Regions from separate parts of the Lysinibacillus sp. FSL M8-0134 genome, predicted to be linked through region 1. Evidence: riboswitches for the same ligand, from Rfam matches in the RefSeq annotation. Region 1 holds a riboswitch; each other region holds the start of a gene.
What was found. Region 1 has a riboswitch for S-adenosylmethionine ahead of MKY49_RS19950 (bifunctional homocysteine S-methyltransferase/methylenetetrahydrofolate reductase). Riboswitches for the same ligand answer to the same signal wherever they lie in the genome.
Positions count from the first base shown of each region.

Region 2: it holds a riboswitch for S-adenosylmethionine, as region 1 does, so the genes downstream of both, MKY49_RS21230 (cyclase family protein) here and MKY49_RS19950 (bifunctional homocysteine S-methyltransferase/methylenetetrahydrofolate reductase) in region 1, are expected to answer to the same signal.
Region 3: it holds a riboswitch for S-adenosylmethionine, as region 1 does, so the genes downstream of both, metK (methionine adenosyltransferase) here and MKY49_RS19950 (bifunctional homocysteine S-methyltransferase/methylenetetrahydrofolate reductase) in region 1, are expected to answer to the same signal.

Region 1 is NZ_JBBPAJ010000002.1:22,334-28,286, forward strand. It holds gene metH (methionine synthase) at 1-2,329, opposite strand, end outside; gene MKY49_RS19950 (bifunctional homocysteine S-methyltransferase/methylenetetrahydrofolate reductase) at 2,322-4,169, opposite strand; SAM riboswitch class I at 4,258-4,357, opposite strand; gene MKY49_RS19955 (protoporphyrinogen oxidase) at 4,457-5,851, opposite strand.
Region 2 is NZ_JBBPAJ010000002.1:270,085-276,037, forward strand. It holds gene MKY49_RS21205 (VOC family protein) at 1-110, opposite strand, end outside; gene MKY49_RS21210 (aldo/keto reductase) at 467-1,312, shown strand; gene MKY49_RS21215 (winged helix-turn-helix transcriptional regulator) at 1,367-1,750, opposite strand; gene MKY49_RS21220 (MFS transporter) at 1,860-3,044, shown strand; gene MKY49_RS21225 (hypothetical protein) at 3,237-3,635, shown strand; SAM riboswitch class I at 3,730-3,837, shown strand; gene MKY49_RS21230 (cyclase family protein) at 3,921-4,658, shown strand; gene MKY49_RS21235 (DedA family protein) at 4,688-5,284, opposite strand; gene MKY49_RS21240 (Cof-type HAD-IIB family hydrolase) at 5,379-5,953, opposite strand, start outside.
Region 3 is NZ_JBBPAJ010000001.1:3,337,735-3,343,687, forward strand. It holds gene MKY49_RS16905 (alanine/glycine:cation symporter family protein) at 1-8, opposite strand, end outside; gene MKY49_RS16910 (alpha/beta hydrolase) at 135-941, opposite strand; gene MKY49_RS16915 (gamma carbonic anhydrase) at 1,076-1,588, shown strand; gene metK (methionine adenosyltransferase) at 1,767-2,963, opposite strand; SAM riboswitch class I at 3,221-3,339, opposite strand; gene pckA (phosphoenolpyruvate carboxykinase (ATP)) at 3,729-5,315, shown strand.

The sequences.
Region 1 (5,953 bases):
CTGATTTTACTAGCAAACCCGATAATCCGATAAAGTCTGGTTTTTCCTTGCGAATGGCTTCAATTAATTGGGCAGGGGTTACTTTAATGCCTAGATCTACAACCTTATAGCCATTATTACTTAATATAATATCCACAAGGTTCTTCCCAATATCGTGCACATCTCCTTTGACGGTAGCAAGTACCATTTTCCCTTTCCCAGCACTCTCTTCATTCTTCTCCATGAATTGCTCTAAATGGGCAACGGCAGCCTTCATCACACCCGCTGATTGTAAAACCTCTGCTACAATGAGTTGATTATCATTAAATAATCGACCTACCTCAGCCATACCTTCCATTAAAGGACCATTAATGATATCAAGAGGTGTCTCAAAGATTTCACGGGCTGCATCTAAATCCTCTATTAGTCCTTCCTTCGTACCCTCTAGAATATAGTAAGCTAAACGACCCTCAACCGTTTTTGGTATATCGGCTTCCGTTTTTTCCTTCTTTTTGTCACGATAGAAGTCTGTGAATACGGCTAAGGTTTCATCATTTGTATTAAACAGCAAGTCATTAGCTAGCTTTATTTCCTCTTCAGGAATGGAAGCATATCGCTCTAGCTTCTCTGTATTAACAATAGCGTAATCCAAACCAGCAATTGTACAATGATAGAGATACACAGCATTCAGTACTTCTCGGCCCACTGGCGGTAAGCCAAACGAGATATTACTTACACCTAGAACTGTTAATGTTTGCGGCATTTTTTCTTTGATTAGTCGAATCCCTTCAATGGTTTCGAGAGCAGATCCAATATACTGCTCATCTCCAGTTCCTACTGGGAACATCAATGGGTCAAAAATAATATCTTCTGGTGCAATACCCCATTTTTCAGTTAAAAGTTGATAGGAACGTTCAGCAATTTCAAGCTTACGATGACGATCAACCGCCATACCTTTTTCATCAATTGTACCAACAACTAATGACGCACCGTATTTTTTCACAAGTGGTAATACGGCATCAAATCGCTCCTCGCCATCTTCCAGATTAATAGAGTTAATAATGGCTTTCCCTTGCGAAAATTTTAGCGCCTCCTCGATGACTTTTTCATCTGTTGAGTCAATCACAAGAGGAACCTTCACTTTTTTCACCACCTCCTGCATAAAGCCACGCATATCTTCTAATTCATCACGATCTGGGTTTGCTAAACAAATATCAATAACATGGGCACCATTTTTAACTTGCGCACGTGCAATCTCTGCTGCTTCCTCAAACTTTCCATCAATGATTAAATTTTTAAATTTTCGGGAGCCGATAACATTCGTTCTTTCTCCAATAAATAATGGACGCATGGAATCGTCATACAATAATGGTTCGATACCAGATACCGCATGACCATGCGTTTTTTCTGGTAATTGTCGTGGTTTTTCACCTTTTAAAACTTCACGAATAGCTGCAATATGTGCTGGAGTTGTTCCACAGCAACCACCTACAATATTAAGCCAACCCTTTTCTGCAAAGCCTTTTAATTTTTGCGATAAAGATTCTGGCGATTCATGGTAACAGCCTTCTTCATCAGGTAAGCCAGCATTTGGATAACAACTTATATAGCCTGTTGAAAGCTCTGCTAATGAACGAATATGATCCGTCATAAACTCTGGTCCTGTCGCACAGTTTAAGCCAACTGATAATGGTTTAATATGCTCAATAGATATATAAAAGGCATCAATCGTTTGTCCTGCGAGTGTCGTACCCATCGGTTCAATTGTTCCCGAAATCATAACGGGAAGTTCCTTGCCAGTTGCCGCGAAAGCACGTGTTACCCCTAATGTGCCGGCTTTAACATTCAGCATATCCTGACTTGTTTCCAATAACAGCACATCTGCTCCTGCCTCAATTAAGGCCTTCGCTTGGATAAAGAAATTTTCCTCGAGCTCATCAAATGTAATACCGCCAGTTACGGATAATGTTTTTGTTGTTGGTCCCATAGCTCCAGCTACAAATCGCGGCCAATCCGATGTTGTAAATTTATCCACCGCTTGGCGAGCAATTTCAACTGCACGTTTATTAATCTCTTCCGCTTTTGCACCCAGATCGTATTCATTTAACACAAGAGGAGTTCCACCAAATGTATTCGTACAAATGATATCTGCGCCAGCCTCTAAATATTTAAGATGAATTTTCTCTATAACATCAGGTCTAGTAAGCACAAGATTTTCATTACACCCATCGAGCTCCTCTCCACCAAAATCATCTGCCGATAAGTTTTCATTTTGTAGCATTGTTCCCATTGCGCCATCAAGAATTAAAATACGTTTCTCTAATTGCTCTTCAATCAAGTGCTTAGCCATGTATACTTACTCCTTTTTTTTGTTCATCCAATTGCTCAATATATTTCATCAACTCTAGTGTCACATCATAGCGTAAAAAAGGTGTAATAAGGTAAATACCATTAAAATATTGCGCAGCCACCTCTACTAATTCCCTTGCAATGGCAATACCCTCAGCTGTTGCACGTTCTTTATCTTCACCACAAGCCTTCATTCTTGCTAAGGCATCTTCTGATAATTTGATGCCAGGCACCTCGTGGTGTAAAAACTCTGCACTTTTATAACTCGTAACGGGCATAATCCCAATATATATCGGTGCTTGTAGATGCTTTGTTGCCTCGTAAATTTCCACAATTTTTTCCTTCGTATACACTGGCTGTGAAATAAAATAATCTGCACCATGTTCGATTTTCTTTTCTAAACGTGCCACAGCACGGTCTAACACACGAACGTTTGGATTAAATGCAGCAGCCACTGAAAAATTTGCTTTTTTTCGAAGGGGTTTACCAGAGAAAGAGACCCCTTCATTTAACTGCTTAATTAATTGGATTAGCTCCATCGAGGAGACATCATAAACGCTTGTCGCACCTGGGAAGTCCCCAACTTTTGTTGGATCACCCGTAACAGCTAAGACATCGTGAATTCCTAAAGCATTTAATCCCATTAAATGTGATTGCAGACCGATTAAATTACGATCTCGACATGTAATATGTGTTAGAGGACGTACGCCATGTGTATTCTTCAACAATGCTCCCATTGCAATATTGCTAATACGAGGAGAGGCTAGAGAATTGTCTGCCATCATGACTACATCTGCGCCAGCATCATACAATTGTTTTGCTCCTTCAAGGAATCCATCAATTTCTAAATGTCTAGGTGTATCCAGCTCTACAATGACAGATCGTTCACGTTTTACTTTTTCATGAAGAGGCTCATACTTAGGAGGCTCTGCTTCTCGAACGACCTCAATCTTTTCAGGTTTCGCATGCTTTTCATGAACGGGTGATAACTCCTCTAAATATTTTTTTGCTGCCGCTATATGCTTTGGTGTCGTACCACAGCAGCCCCCAATCAAGCGTACCCCTTGATCACGTAGTTCTACTGCTGCTCGACCAAAATAATCAGCCTCCGATTCATAAACGACACGCCCATCTTCTAAGTCAAGAAGTGAAGCGTTCGGATAAGCTGACATAAATGCCTTTTCAGGAAGTTCTACGCCTTCAAATGCTTGTATTGTATGATGTGGGCCTAGCCGGCAATTGACACCAACGATATCTGCACCAAGTGTTTCTAGCTCATGCAAAGCATTATTTAAAGACATTCCATTTTGTAAAACACCAGGCTCATGCATAGATACTTGTGCAATAAGTGGTAACATTGTTTTTGCACGTAACATTTTTAATGTTGCAGTTAATTCTTCAAAATCATAATAGGTTTCAAGTAAGAGGCCATCTGGATTTCCTGCAAGTAAAACACTTGCTTGTTCCTCTACAGTCGCTAATATTTCCTCTAGTGTTGCATCACTTTTTCGGATACCACGAATACCTCCTATTGTCCCTAAAACAAATTGACCTCCATCTGCAGCTGCTCGCTTAGCAATTGTAATAGCTGCTTCATTAAATTGTTGAACGCGTGATTCTAATCCATAGCGAGCTAATTTGATGGCATTTGCACCGTACGTATTCGTTTGAATGATGTCAGCACCAGCCGCAATATATTCTCTATGAATCTTTTCAATTAACTCTGGTCTCTGCACATTCATTTCCTCATGGCAATATTCCAATCCATAGCCATAAAGAACTGTGCCTATTGCACCATCCGCCGTCAATACATGCGTGTTTAACTTCTCAAGCAATCCCATAAAACTAGCCTCTCTTCCTATGTCTCTGTATAATAAAAAGCCTTCTTTCATAAAAAAGAAGGCTTTAACGATTCAGCATTGTTGTTCCTTCTCATCTTCGACTCAACGGTCTTCTGGATTTAGCACCTGACAATAAGTTGGTTGCTGAAGCTTCAATGGGCCAGTCCCTCTGCTTCTCTTGATAAGAATTAAGTATGAATTTTTTAAATAATTAAAAGAATCATATCGTTTACTGACGAATGAGTCAAGAGTATTTCACGTAACAAAGTAATTTTTAACTTAAAATCTTAGAAACTGGATAGTTCCTCTGCAAGCTCCTCACCAATTTTTTTCCCATTTTGAATGCAAGCTCCGATACCTACACCAAAATATGAACAGCCTGCTATAGCTAAATTTGGATAGTTTTTGTTCAGTTCCTGAAGCAACCCTTGTAACGCTTCTCTGTGAGCTAAGTCGTATTTAGGCATTTGATCAATCCATTTTGTTACATTTACTACGGTTGGATCCTCTTCTATTCCCAAGCTCTTTCGAACATCCTCTAAAGCAACGGTTGCCAATTCTTCATCAGTCATGGCACGTAGTTGTTCATACGCTGGGTTAATACTCTTATAGAAGAGTCGTACAAGTAATTTATTGTCTCTCGATGTATGCTTCCATTTACGACTTGTCCAAGTTGCTGCATTACAAGTAACGTTAGAATTATGAGAGACAATATAGCCCGTTCCATCTGCTGGCAATTTCGCGTCTGGTACATCGAAGCCTAAGTATATGGTAATGGCTGACGCAGTAGTAAATTGATTAAAATAACGGTTTAATGATTCGTCCTTCATGAGGCTTTGAACAGCTTCATTCGGTAGTGCAAGCACAACATAATCTGCTCCGATATTTTCACCATTTACTAATGAAATTGTATAGCGGTCTTCCTGTTTTTGAACATGTAAAGTAGCGACACCCTTGATAATTTCAACATTGGTTAATGTTTGCTCAAGTCGATCGATTAAAGAAGTTAAACCATTTTTAAATGATATAAATTTTTTATTGGCAGCTTTAACAAATTGCTCACGGTTCGCATCAAAACCTTTAATGATACTTCCATAATCATTCTTATAATCAATTAAATACGGTAAAGTAGAAGCAATTGAAAGCTGATGTAAATCACCTGAATACACACCTGCTAGAACTGGTGCAATTTGGTTTTTTACTAGTTCCTCTCCTAAATAGTAGGTTAAGAACTCGCCAATTGAACTTTCCTTTGTAAAGCCTTTGTTTGGTAATGTCAAATCCTTTAATGCTTCCTGCTTTCCTTGCTCTGATATTAATGTGCTTTCCTCTAAGGATGCCAAGCTCATTGGAATACCAAATGTAGAATCAGCTGGAATAGCATGTAGTTCATTATTTGTGTAAATATAAGAAATGCCGGTTTCGTTATAAACTAGATTATCTTCAAAATCAAGCTCCTGCACTAGCTCCATAACACCTTTATGGCGAGCGACAATAGAATCAGCACCTGTTTCCATAATAAATCCTTCTTCATACGCCGAATGTAACTTACCACCTAGATATGTATTTTTCTCTACAAGTACTAGACGAACATCTAGATTATTCTCCTTCACTTGACGTTGTAAGTAATGCATTGTGCATAATCCTGTAATTCCGCCACCTAATACAACAACTGTTTTCATATAAACCGCCCCTATTATTAGTTCTTTCTACAGTATAAACCTATTTTCATTGAAAATTGCATTCAACCCTTTACAAATTTAGCAAAAATAGAGCTATCCCTT
Region 2 (5,953 bases), 250 kb from region 1:
TTTGTTTCTTCTCCATACACTACTACTTCAAAGCCAAGTCCCTCTCGGTAAAAGGTAAGTGACTCCACCATATTTTTAACGCCTAATGTGATTAAGTTTAAACGATTCATTTTCCAATCCCCTTTTTAAAGTAGTATTACTATTTAAATTCTCTATCCAACAAATTTTTCCTTTTAATTCGTGAAGAAAGTCATTTGGTTGCATCAGCACAGAGATAATCATAATCTATTCATTTTTTTGGATTTCACTATGGATTACCCTTCATTTCTTTATATCCTCCTGATTTCACCTGTAATTTTAAATTGCAAAAAGTACTATTAAAAAACTTTTATCTCTCTAACCATTGGCATCACACAAAAGTTACCTCGACGTTTCTATGAAACAAAAATGTACGTACTTTTTTTTCTTCTTGTGGGGCATCATAATGAAAAAGCAATCAAGCAAACACACAATTGGAGGAATAATAATGATTACTCATTTACAAGATACAATCACATTAAATAACGGCCTACAAATGCCTGGTATGGGTTTAGGCGTTTTTCAAGTAGAAAATGACGCTACTGCAGAAATGGTTAAAAATGCGATCGAGGTTGGCTATCGAAGCATCGATACTGCTGCTATTTATGGAAATGAAGCAGGTGTAGGAGAAGGTATTAAACAAGCTCTAGCATCAACTGGCTTACGTCGTGAAGATTTATTTATTACATCAAAAGTATGGAACGATGGCTTAAGCTATGATGAAACAATTGCAGCATATGAAGAGAGCCTAAAAAAATTAGGATTAGATTATTTAGATCTTTATTTAATTCATTGGCCTGGTAAAGATAAATATGCTGAATCGTGGAAAGCACTTGAAGACCTATATGAACAAGGCAAGATCAAAGCAATCGGTGTATGTAACTTTACTGTGGCACACTTGGAAAACTTATTATCATTTGCTCGTATTAAACCTGTTTTGAACCAAGTGGAATTCCACCCACGCTTACAACAAGTGGAGCTTCGTTCATTCTGTGACAAGCACCAAATTCAACTTGAAGCATGGGCACCTTTAATGCAAGGTGGTCTTCTTGAAGATGAAACGATTTCAAAAATTGCAACAAAATACGGAAAATCAAATGCTCAAGTTATTTTACGCTGGGATGTACAAAATGGAGTGATTACAATTCCAAAATCAGTACGTAGAGAGCGTATGATGCAAAACGCTGATATCTTTGACTTTACTTTAACAGACGAAGAAATGGCATTAATCAATGAGATGAATCGTGAACAACGTGTTGGTCCAAATCCAGATGAATTTGACTTTGCTCTATAAGCATTAAAAAGAGGAAAGAGACTGTCTTGTATGTGACAGTCTCTTTCTCCCTCATTATGATGTTTGCTGCATAGCGATATCTTCATCGCGTTGTTTTAACAGAACATCTTCACCTTTATCCTTTAGTAATTCAACATGCTTTTCGCCCCAAGTGCAAAGCATATTCAAAATAGGCTCCATCCCTTGTCCATAGGAAGTCAATGAATATTCCACTTTAGGCGGTACTTGATTGAAGACCTTGCGATGGATTAAACCAGCTTGCTCTAACTCTCTTAATTGACTTGTAAGCATTTTTTGGGAAATGCCTGGAATCAATCGTCGAAATTCATTTGTTCGAATTTCACCATGGTGGTTCAAATGGCAAAGAATGACCGGTTTCCATTTACCACCAATAACTTCAAGCGTAGCTTCAACACCTATATTATAAATTTTTTGCATTGTAAACCCCCGTAATATTCAAAAGTAACTAAAAGTACTCTACACAACTTTTAGGCATGCATGAATATTACTACACATACTAAAAAAAATCAAAGGAGATATTAGTAAAATGTCACAATCAAAAAAGCCAAATGCAAAATTGACATTGCTAGCACTTGCAATCAGTGCATTTGGTATAGGGTCCACTGAATTTATCAGTGTTGGACTTTTACCATTAATTACAGATGATTTTGGTATATCTTTAAGCACTGCCGGTTTAACCGTTTCTATATACGCACTAGGTGTCACTGTTGGTGCTCCATTATTAACAGCCTTAACATCTCGTCTTAGTCGAAAAACAGTTTTATTGCTTGTTATGACCATTTTTATAGCGGGGAATTTAACTGCAGCTATCGCACCAATTTTTTCTATACTGATAATAGGTCGTATTATTTCAGCATTAGCTCATGGTGTGTTTATGTCGATCGCCTCTGTTATAGCAGCTGATGTAGTTGAACCAAATAAACGAGCAAGCGCGATTGCCTTTATGTTTACAGGCTTAACGCTAGCTACTGTGACCGGTGTTCCACTTGGTACATTTATTGGACAAGTAACAGACTGGCGTATGTCGTTCATTTTTATCGTCATTATAGGCATTATCGGTTTAATTAGTAATGCTTTACTAGTACCTAACCAATTATCAAAAGGTAATCCTATTTCTTTACGTGATATTGGCAAAGTATTAGGCAATATTCGCATGTTATTAATCCTTTTCATTACAGCTATTGGATATGGTGGGGCCTTTGTAGTCTATACGTATGTTTCACCTATTTTAGAGCAATATATGGGCTATTCCCCACATGCAGTAGTAATTATATTAGTTGTCTATGGTATTTGCGTTGCTATTGGTAATACATTAGGAGGCCATTTTGCTAACCAAAATCCGCTACGTTCCATCTTTATAATTTTTGTTGGACTTGCCTTAGCGTTACTTGGTATTGGCTTCACTCTTGAATCACCGATTATCGGTTTAGTCATGGTACTGACAATGGGATTATTTATGTTCATGAATGTCCCAGGATTACAGTTATATGCTGTTCTACTGTCTGAAAAATATGTGCCGTCAGCTATTTCTATGGCTTCAGCATTAAACATTTCTGCTTTTAACATTGGTATATTTTTAGGATCCTATATTGGAGGTTTTATTATTCGCCATCAATCATTAGCACATACGCCTCTTTATGGATTCCTAATGGTTATGCTAGCAGCGATTGTTACATTATTATGGTTGCTTTTCGATAATAAAAAACAATAATATTGTTAGTCCGTTTATCTAGCATTTACTTGATATTTTGGTAATTTAACATCGGTATATATACAATATTGATAAAAAGGAAGCTCCCTGTGGCTTCCTTTTTGTGTTATAAGTAAGACAAGAATGGAGTTACACCTAAATTCGCTTGAATACATAAGATAAGATATCAGCTATAGGATAGGAGGAATTCCATTGTATTACAATCCTTATCCGTATTTCGTTCATCCCTATCATTACTCAGCGCCACCAATTGCCAACCACCTTGCTGTAAGATCCTTTCCCCAACATCTTGCAATGCCGACCAACAATCCCTTTCCACCTGTTGATACACATAAATTAAAATCATCGGTTACACGGATAAAGGCAATTATGCAGCAAGCCCAATTACTGACGGATAAAATTGAAAGCTCCCAGCAATTTGCCCATGATTTAATGAATGCAGCACAACTTTCAAATAAAGCAGAAGTGGAGAAATTAATTTCATCCACAGGTATTACGATGAAATTCGAAACGAACTATACACCTGATAGTTTTAGAATACGTCTAATTGATAATGGCTGTTGTGGTGTCATATTGAATTTAAATTGGTGAAAAAAACCCTAACCTTGTATCCCTATTGAACTTGTAAACTATAGAAAACTATGATAAAGTGTTTGTATTATTATTTCTGAAAATTCTTATATTTTTCTTATCAAGAGAGACGGAGGGATTGGCCCGATGAAGTCTCAGCAACCAGCTCAACAGTATGGTGCTAATTCCAATTGGCCTAATTCCAAAGCCTTGAAGATGAGAAGATGAACTACCGTTGTTTATTCAGGAGTCCTCTTCTATAGGGGGCTCTTTTTTTACTACTATTTTAAGAAAGCAGGGAAAACGATGCCTAATGAATTATTACAAGCATTACAATTATTAAAATCTAAACAATGGGTCGATTTAACACATACATTCGGCCCTAACTCACCCCATTTTTTCATGTTCGAAGATGCAAAATTTGAAACATTATTCTCTCACGATGATGGGTTCTTTGCACAACAGTTCACTTTCCCTGGTCAATATGGTACGCATATCGACCCACCCATTCATTTTGTGCGAGACACACGGTACCTTGAAGAGCTCGATTTAAAAGAGCTTGTTCTTCCCCTTGTTGTCATTGATAAGTCCGAAGAAGCTGCTAGCAATCATGATTTTTCTTTAAGTGTTCAAGATATACTTGAGTTTGAAGCACAGCACGGAAAAATTGAGGCAGGTACCTTTGTAGCGCTACGTACCGATTGGAGTAAACGTTGGCCAGATAAGGAAGCATTCAGCAATAAAGATGCGGAAGGGTATAACCATATTCCAGGTTGGGGCTTAGAGGCTTTACAATTTTTACTGACGGAACGTAAAGTTAGTGCGATTGGTCACGAAACATTCGATACTGATTCAGCAGCTGATTTTCGTAAAAATGGCAAACTAGATGGTGAATACTTTGTGCTCGAACAAGACACTTATCAAATTGAGTTAATGACTAATTTAGACAAGCTACCTGCAACAGGTGCAATTATTTTTAATATTGTACCTAAACCAGAAAAAGCATCTGGATTCCCTGTTCGCTCCTTTGCTATTTTGCCATAACTTAAAAGTCGGTATAGAGATACCGACTTTTATTTTTGTACATTTCTTTTTTTGAATATAAAGTAAACGACGAACATTAATAGAACAAATAATAGGATGAGATACATACTATAATGGGATAAGTAGTAACCAACAAACCGCCATTTCTCTCCAAGCATTTTCCCTAACGTTATAAATGTGAATGTCCAGATAAATGCTCCTGTATAGGCAAAGAACGCAAACTTTTTATATGGATAATTATTAATAGCCGCAATATACGCTGTTATGTGGCGGACACCAGGGATAAAATAGCCTATTAACAATAAGATAGGTCCAATTTTGGCAAACATTTTTTTCGTAAAATCAATTTTTTGTTCAGTTATATGAATTTTTGGCCCATACTTTTGTAGTAATGGTAAGCCAAATCGATAACCAATATAGTAGCTTAAAGTAATACCTCCAACTGCGCCAATCATGGCACTTACTAATGCAGGGATATGTTCAAGGCTTTCCCTATAAACACTATAACCTACATATGTTAAGAAAACTTCATCAGGAAGTGGCAATCCAACTATACCTCCAATTAGGATTACGATAATGCCAAAATACCCGTAATGTTCAATTAGAGATTGCACGTGATGTGCCATAAACTATCCCACCTAAAAATTTTTTAACTATAAAATATACAGGTTTCATTATAATCAAACTGCGGAAAACAGAAGAAGCAACTTGAAGATTGTTTTAAATTATTTGAAGCTGACGCAAAGCAAAGTCAATACCGCCCTCGGTAGATTTCTTTGTAACAAAATCAGCAACGTTTTTCAAAGCTAAGCTGCCATTTCCCATAGCAATTCCTAATCCTACCAGCTCCAGCATATCCATATCATTATCCCCATCTCCAAAAGCAATGGCATTTTTAGAATCAATGTTAAAATAATCTAGTACTGCTTGAACAGCTATTGACTTGGAAACATCCTGCTGTAGTACATTCACAATATAAGGATGCCATCGCTGCCATAATATATTCGGAAATTGACTAACATATCTTTTTTCTCCCTGTTCATCTGTATATAGACACATGAGAAAAACTTCCTCATTCGTAATTTTTTCATTTATAACCGGAAAATCTCCCAAAGACAATGTTTCCTGCATAGCATGTAAAGCAGCTGGACTTTGTATGCTATTCATCGCTAGCTGCTCTGTAAAAAATGTTAAGCTATGCTGTTGTTCCATTGCAAAAGCCTCAACATTTTGGACAATCTCTTTAGCAATAGGCGTTTTATGTAGGACAAGATCATGATGTTTCACATATGCAC
Region 3 (5,953 bases), on a different contig from region 1:
ACATCCATTTTACCCCTCCAATTTAAAATACCTTACTTTAAGTCATTATAGTATTACACTTTTCTGAAAATTACAATATTATTTTTAAGTAACAATATTTAAGTAAGTAACCTAGTAAATGGAAGGGTATAAAACTATTTAATTATATAACCAATTCTTCTTAGCGCATTATTAATAAAATCTCGAATATACATAAAAATCTCTTCACGCTCTACTTCATGAAATAAATTATGATAACAATTTTCCCATTCTTTGAACTGAAACTCTGTGAATTCTTGTTGATGAAGCCAATTACGAGTTTGTCGAGTTTCAGTAATCTTATCTTTCTCAGCAGTCATGATGAGCATCGGCATATTCGGGAATTCACCTTTAGGTAGCAGCACTAAATTTTTCATCATTTGCTGCAGCTCCCGATACCATTTCACTGACACGACAGACATGAATGGTATATCATCTTTCATCTCTTCTCTACCTTCAACACTTCGCGTTAATTTTTCTAAATTAATATCGTGTGTCATTTTAACATTAGCTGTTAAAGCACTTAAACTCGTTAAAGCATTCGATAATTTACCTGGTAATAGCTTTAATTGCAACCAAGGTGATGTCAAGATAATGCCAGCACATTCATATTGCTTCTTTTGCATTGTATGGAGAATTAATGTTGCTCCAAGACCATGACCTATTAAAAAGGTTGGTAAATTATATGAAAAAGCATTTTCAATTAGATTTCTTGTATACTTATTGTACAATTTGAAGTCCTCATCATGGACACGAGCAAACCTTGCATTAATACCATGATTAGGTAAATCCCCCATGACTATGTGGAAGCCTTCCATTCTTAATTTCTCTATAAGCCATGCATACCAACGGTGATTTTCATAAGCACCATGAAGAATAGCAATCACAGCCTTTGCTTGTCCATCAGCTTCCCATTTCCACATTCACATAGTCCTCCTAAAAAATAATTACACTTTGATTATATCGAAATAAATGCCACATTTTAATTTTATATTTCCATAAAGTTGCGTATTTGATACGATAATACTACATTATAGAAAGAAAAGAGGCGATTTTCATGATTTATCCATTCAAAGATAAAACGCCAAAGATCGATCCGTCTGTTTTCATTGCTGATTATGCAACCGTTACGGGCGATGTAACAATTGGTGCTGAAACAACAATTTGGTTTAATACAGTCATTCGTGGGGATGTCTCACCAACAATTATTGGTAAACGTGTTAGCATCCAAGATCTTTGTTGCTTACATCAAAGCCCAAAATATCCACTTATTATTGAAGATGAGGTTACAGTCGGACACCAAGTCACTTTACATAGTTGTACAATTCGCAAAAATGCTTTAATTGGTATGGGCTCCATTATATTAGACGGTGCAGAAATTGGAGAGGGTGCATTTATTGGAGCAGGAAGCCTCGTACCTCCAGGTAAGGTCATTCCTCCGAATAGTTTAGCATTAGGTCGCCCAGCCAAAGTTGTCCGTGAATTAAATGCTGAAGACAAAGAGGATATGGAACGTATCGTACGTGAATACGTAGAAAAAGGTCAATATTATAAATCCCTTCAGAAGTAACCAATCATACACAAAAATTCAATACTAACGAAAAAAATCCCTCGCGTGGCCGTGACCATTTCTTGTTCACGAGCCAGTGCGAGGTTTTTTTGAAAAAATAAAAGGGGCAACATTGCCCCCTTGCATATTAGTACACTAGAATAACGTTCTAACGACTTCATTACTTTAGTTCAATAGTTTACAGATGTGCTTTTTCTCGAAGTGCATCAGCTTTATCGATTTGTTCCCATGGCACATTTAAGTCAGTGCGGCCAAAATGACCATATGCTGCAGTTTGTTTATAGATCGGACGGCGTAGATCCAGCATTTTAATTATACCTGCTGGGCGTAGATCAAATAGTTCACGAACCCATTCTACGATTTCACTTTCTTTCACTCTGCCTGTACCAAATGTATCGACAGCAATGGAAACAGGTTGTGCAACACCAATCGCATAGGCAAGTTGTACCTCAGCGCGGTCTGCTAATCCAGCTGCTACAATATTTTTCGCTACATAACGTGCTGCATAAGCTGCTGAACGGTCTACCTTTGTCGCATCCTTACCTGAGAATGCTCCACCACCATGACGCGCGTAACCACCGTATGTATCAACAATGATTTTACGTCCTGTTAACCCAGCATCTCCTTTTGGTCCACCGATTACAAAACGGCCAGTTGGGTTGATGAAATATTTCGTGTTAGCATCTAATAATTCACTTGGCACAACAGGTCCAATAACAAATTCTTTTAAATCTGCTTGAATTTGATCCAGTGTTGCCTCTTCATCATGCTGTGTTGAAATAACAATAGTATCCACACGTACTGGTACATTATTGTCATCATATTCAATCGTTACTTGAGTTTTACCATCAGGACGTAAATACGCTAATTCTCCTGATTTACGTACTTCTGTTAAACGACGTGCTAATTTGTGTGCTAAACTAATTGGTAGTGGCATTAACTCTGGTGTTTCATTACATGCGTAACCAAACATTAGACCTTGGTCACCAGCACCAATAGCTTCAATATCAGCATCTGTCATTGAGCCTTCACGCGCTTCTAATGCTTGGTCAACACCTTGTGCAATATCCGGTGATTGTTCACCAATAGCCACAAGCACGGCTAAGTTTTCAGCATCAAAGCCATATTTACCGCGTGTATAGCCTATTTCGGCTACAGTATCACGAACGATACCTTTAATATCTACATAAGTAGAAGTTGTAATTTCTCCTGCTACTAATACTAATCCTGTTGTTACAGTAGTTTCACACGCTACACGTGCATTTGGATCTTCTGCTAAAATAGCATCTAAAATGGCATCCGAGATTTGGTCACAAATTTTATCTGGATGTCCTTCTGTTACACTCTCTGATGTAAACAGTCGACGGTTTGTCATTTGGTTTTCCTCCTATTACTTTTACGAAAAGTAGTTGTGTATGAATACGGTACTCATTACCCATGTCAAGTCCGCTCCTAAGGATTGAACTCTCAAGCCGTTACTGCTGCTTTTAACACGAGGATTTCGAAAGATCCGTCATTATAATAAGGAAAGAACTACATATACTTACCTTTACATTCATTTTAAACAATAAAAAAATCCTTTACTCACGTTACTTTACATGAGGAAAGGAATAATGACTTCGTAACCTTTCACTCTTATCGTTCAAGGGATGTTCCCTTGCATCAGGTTGGCACCAACGCATGTCGTGAAATGATTCATGCAGGTTGCCGGGTTTCACAGGGCCTGACCCTCCACCAGCTCGGGATAAGAGTATCCGTTCAATTGTATGTTACTGAAAAGGTCGAACGTTGTCAAATATTTTCTAATGTATTACTGTATAGAAAGGAAGGAACTGATTAAACAAAAACTTTTCATACTTGGATGATGATGTAAATAGAAGCAAATTAATCCCTACAACATACCTAGCATCTTGTGGTAACATATGTGTGGCTCAATTTTTATGCCTAATTACAGTAGGATTGATTGGATTCTACTCGAAAAACATTATTTTTTGTCAGTTTATTGAAAAGTGATAAAAACTCTAAAATAATTTCTTAATTAGTATAGATTATTTAAGCAATTGTGTTATACTATTTTTGAAATTAAGAAAAAATCCCTCTAAATCAAGGGAATACTATAAAAAAGGATGGTATTTAATCGATGAATTCAGTAGAAATTGCAAACGAACTGAAGGAATTATTAAACGGCGGTAACATTAATGTTCAACTTTCAGTACCACAATTAGCAGAAAAAGCTACATCTCGTGGTGAAGCAATGTTAACAGTAGATGGCGCAGTTCGTGCAGAAACTGGCAAATACACTGGTCGTTCACCTAAAGATAAATATACGGTAGAAGAAGAAAGCACAAAAGATCAAATTGACTGGGGTAAAGTCAACCAACCTATTTCTTCTGAAGTGTTCGATAACCTATATGTAAAAGTAATAAAATATTTAAAAGAACGTGACGAGTTATTCGTATTCAAAGGCTTTGCAGGTGCTGACAAAGATTCTCAATTAAGCATTCAAGTGATTAATGAATACGCTTGGCACAATCTTTTTGCTCATCAATTATTTATCCGTCCAACTAAAGAAGAATTAGCTTCTCATGTTGCAGACTTCACAGTTATCTCTGCTCCTAACTTTAAAGCAGATCCTGCAGTTGATGGTACATCTTCTGAAACATTCATCATTGTATCACTTGAAAAGAAAATTATTTTAATTGGTGGTACTGAGTATGCTGGTGAAATGAAAAAATCTATTTTCGGTATCATGAACTACTTATTACCACAACAAGGAATCCTTTCAATGCACTGTTCAGCAAACGTTGGTGAAGCTGGCGATGTGGCATTATTCTTCGGTCTATCTGGTACTGGTAAAACGACTTTATCTGCTGACCCAGATCGTAAGCTTATCGGTGACGATGAACATGGCTGGTCTGATAATGGAGTGTTCAACATTGAGGGTGGTTGCTATGCAAAAACAATCAACCTTTCTGCTGAAAAAGAACCAGAAATCTACAATGCAATCCGCTTCGGTTCTGTTTTAGAAAACGTAGCTGTTGACCCAGAAACTCGTATTTGTGATTATGATGATGGTTCATTAACAGAAAACACACGTGTTGCTTATCCAATCCAATACATCGAAAATATTGTTGATCCATCTGTTGCAGGTCATCCAAAAACTATCATCTTCTTAACAGCTGATGCGTTTGGCGTATTACCTCCAATCAGTAAATTAACAAAAGAGCAAGCAATGTACCACTTCCTAAGCGGTTTCACTTCTAAACTTGCTGGAACTGAACGTGGTGTAACAGAACCAGAACCAGTATTCTCTACTTGCTTCGGTTCTCCATTCCTTCCACTTCCTGCAACAGTGTATGCAGAAATGTTAGGTCAAAAGATTGACGAGCACGGCGCACAAGTATTCCTAGTAAACACTGGTTGGACTGGTGGCGAATATGGTACAGGTAGCCGTATGAAGCTTTCTTACACACGCACAATGGTACGTGCAGCAATCGATGGCAAATTAACAAATGTAGAAACAACACAAGATGCTGTCTTTGGTTTACACATTCCAACAGCAGTTGAAGGTGTACCTTCTGAAGTGTTAAACCCTCGTGAAGCTTGGGCAGATAAAGCTGCTTATGATGAAAAAGCGGCTGAACTTGCAGGTCTATTCAATGAAAACTTCAAGAAATTCACAAACGTTTCTGAAGCTATCATTACACTTGGTGGCCCATTAAAATAAACTAGATACAGAACAAAGGGAACGAGTCACTCGTTCTCTTTTTCTTTATTCTGAATGGTAGTATAGGGAGTTACGTATGATTATTTTTAAGTTAACTACAATTGTATGATTAGTAGTGTTATCTTGGAAAAAGGCATAACCTGATAAAAGTAATCGTGGTGAATTTCGTTTTATTGACTCCTTTTTTCTTTCATTACCTGTTATAGAATATCTGTACCCGAATAAAGGTAAGAAAAAACAAGAAACCTTCTTCTTGTTCATGTTGGCAAAGCAAGGGGTAGATTTCCGTTCCGCCAGCGTCCTTTCCTGGGGGCGTCCGATAAGCCGCTTCACTCACTTCGTTCGCTCCAGGGTCTTATCTGTGACGCTAATCCCCAAGGAGTTACGCTGGCTCCACTCCAATCAACCATACTGCAAAGGTGTTTTTTCCATGTCCTTTTTTTCTAGGCGAACAAAATAGCCCATCCTTACTAATAGAAAGGATGGGCTATTATTGGTAAATGTCGGGAGAAGAATAGTCACACATTAATAAATGAGTAATCTATGAAACCTTTGGCTAAAAGATAATTCGTATCTGAAACGAATAGCATATTCACCTTTCACCACATTCCATTGATTGTTTTGTTCTCTCAAATTAC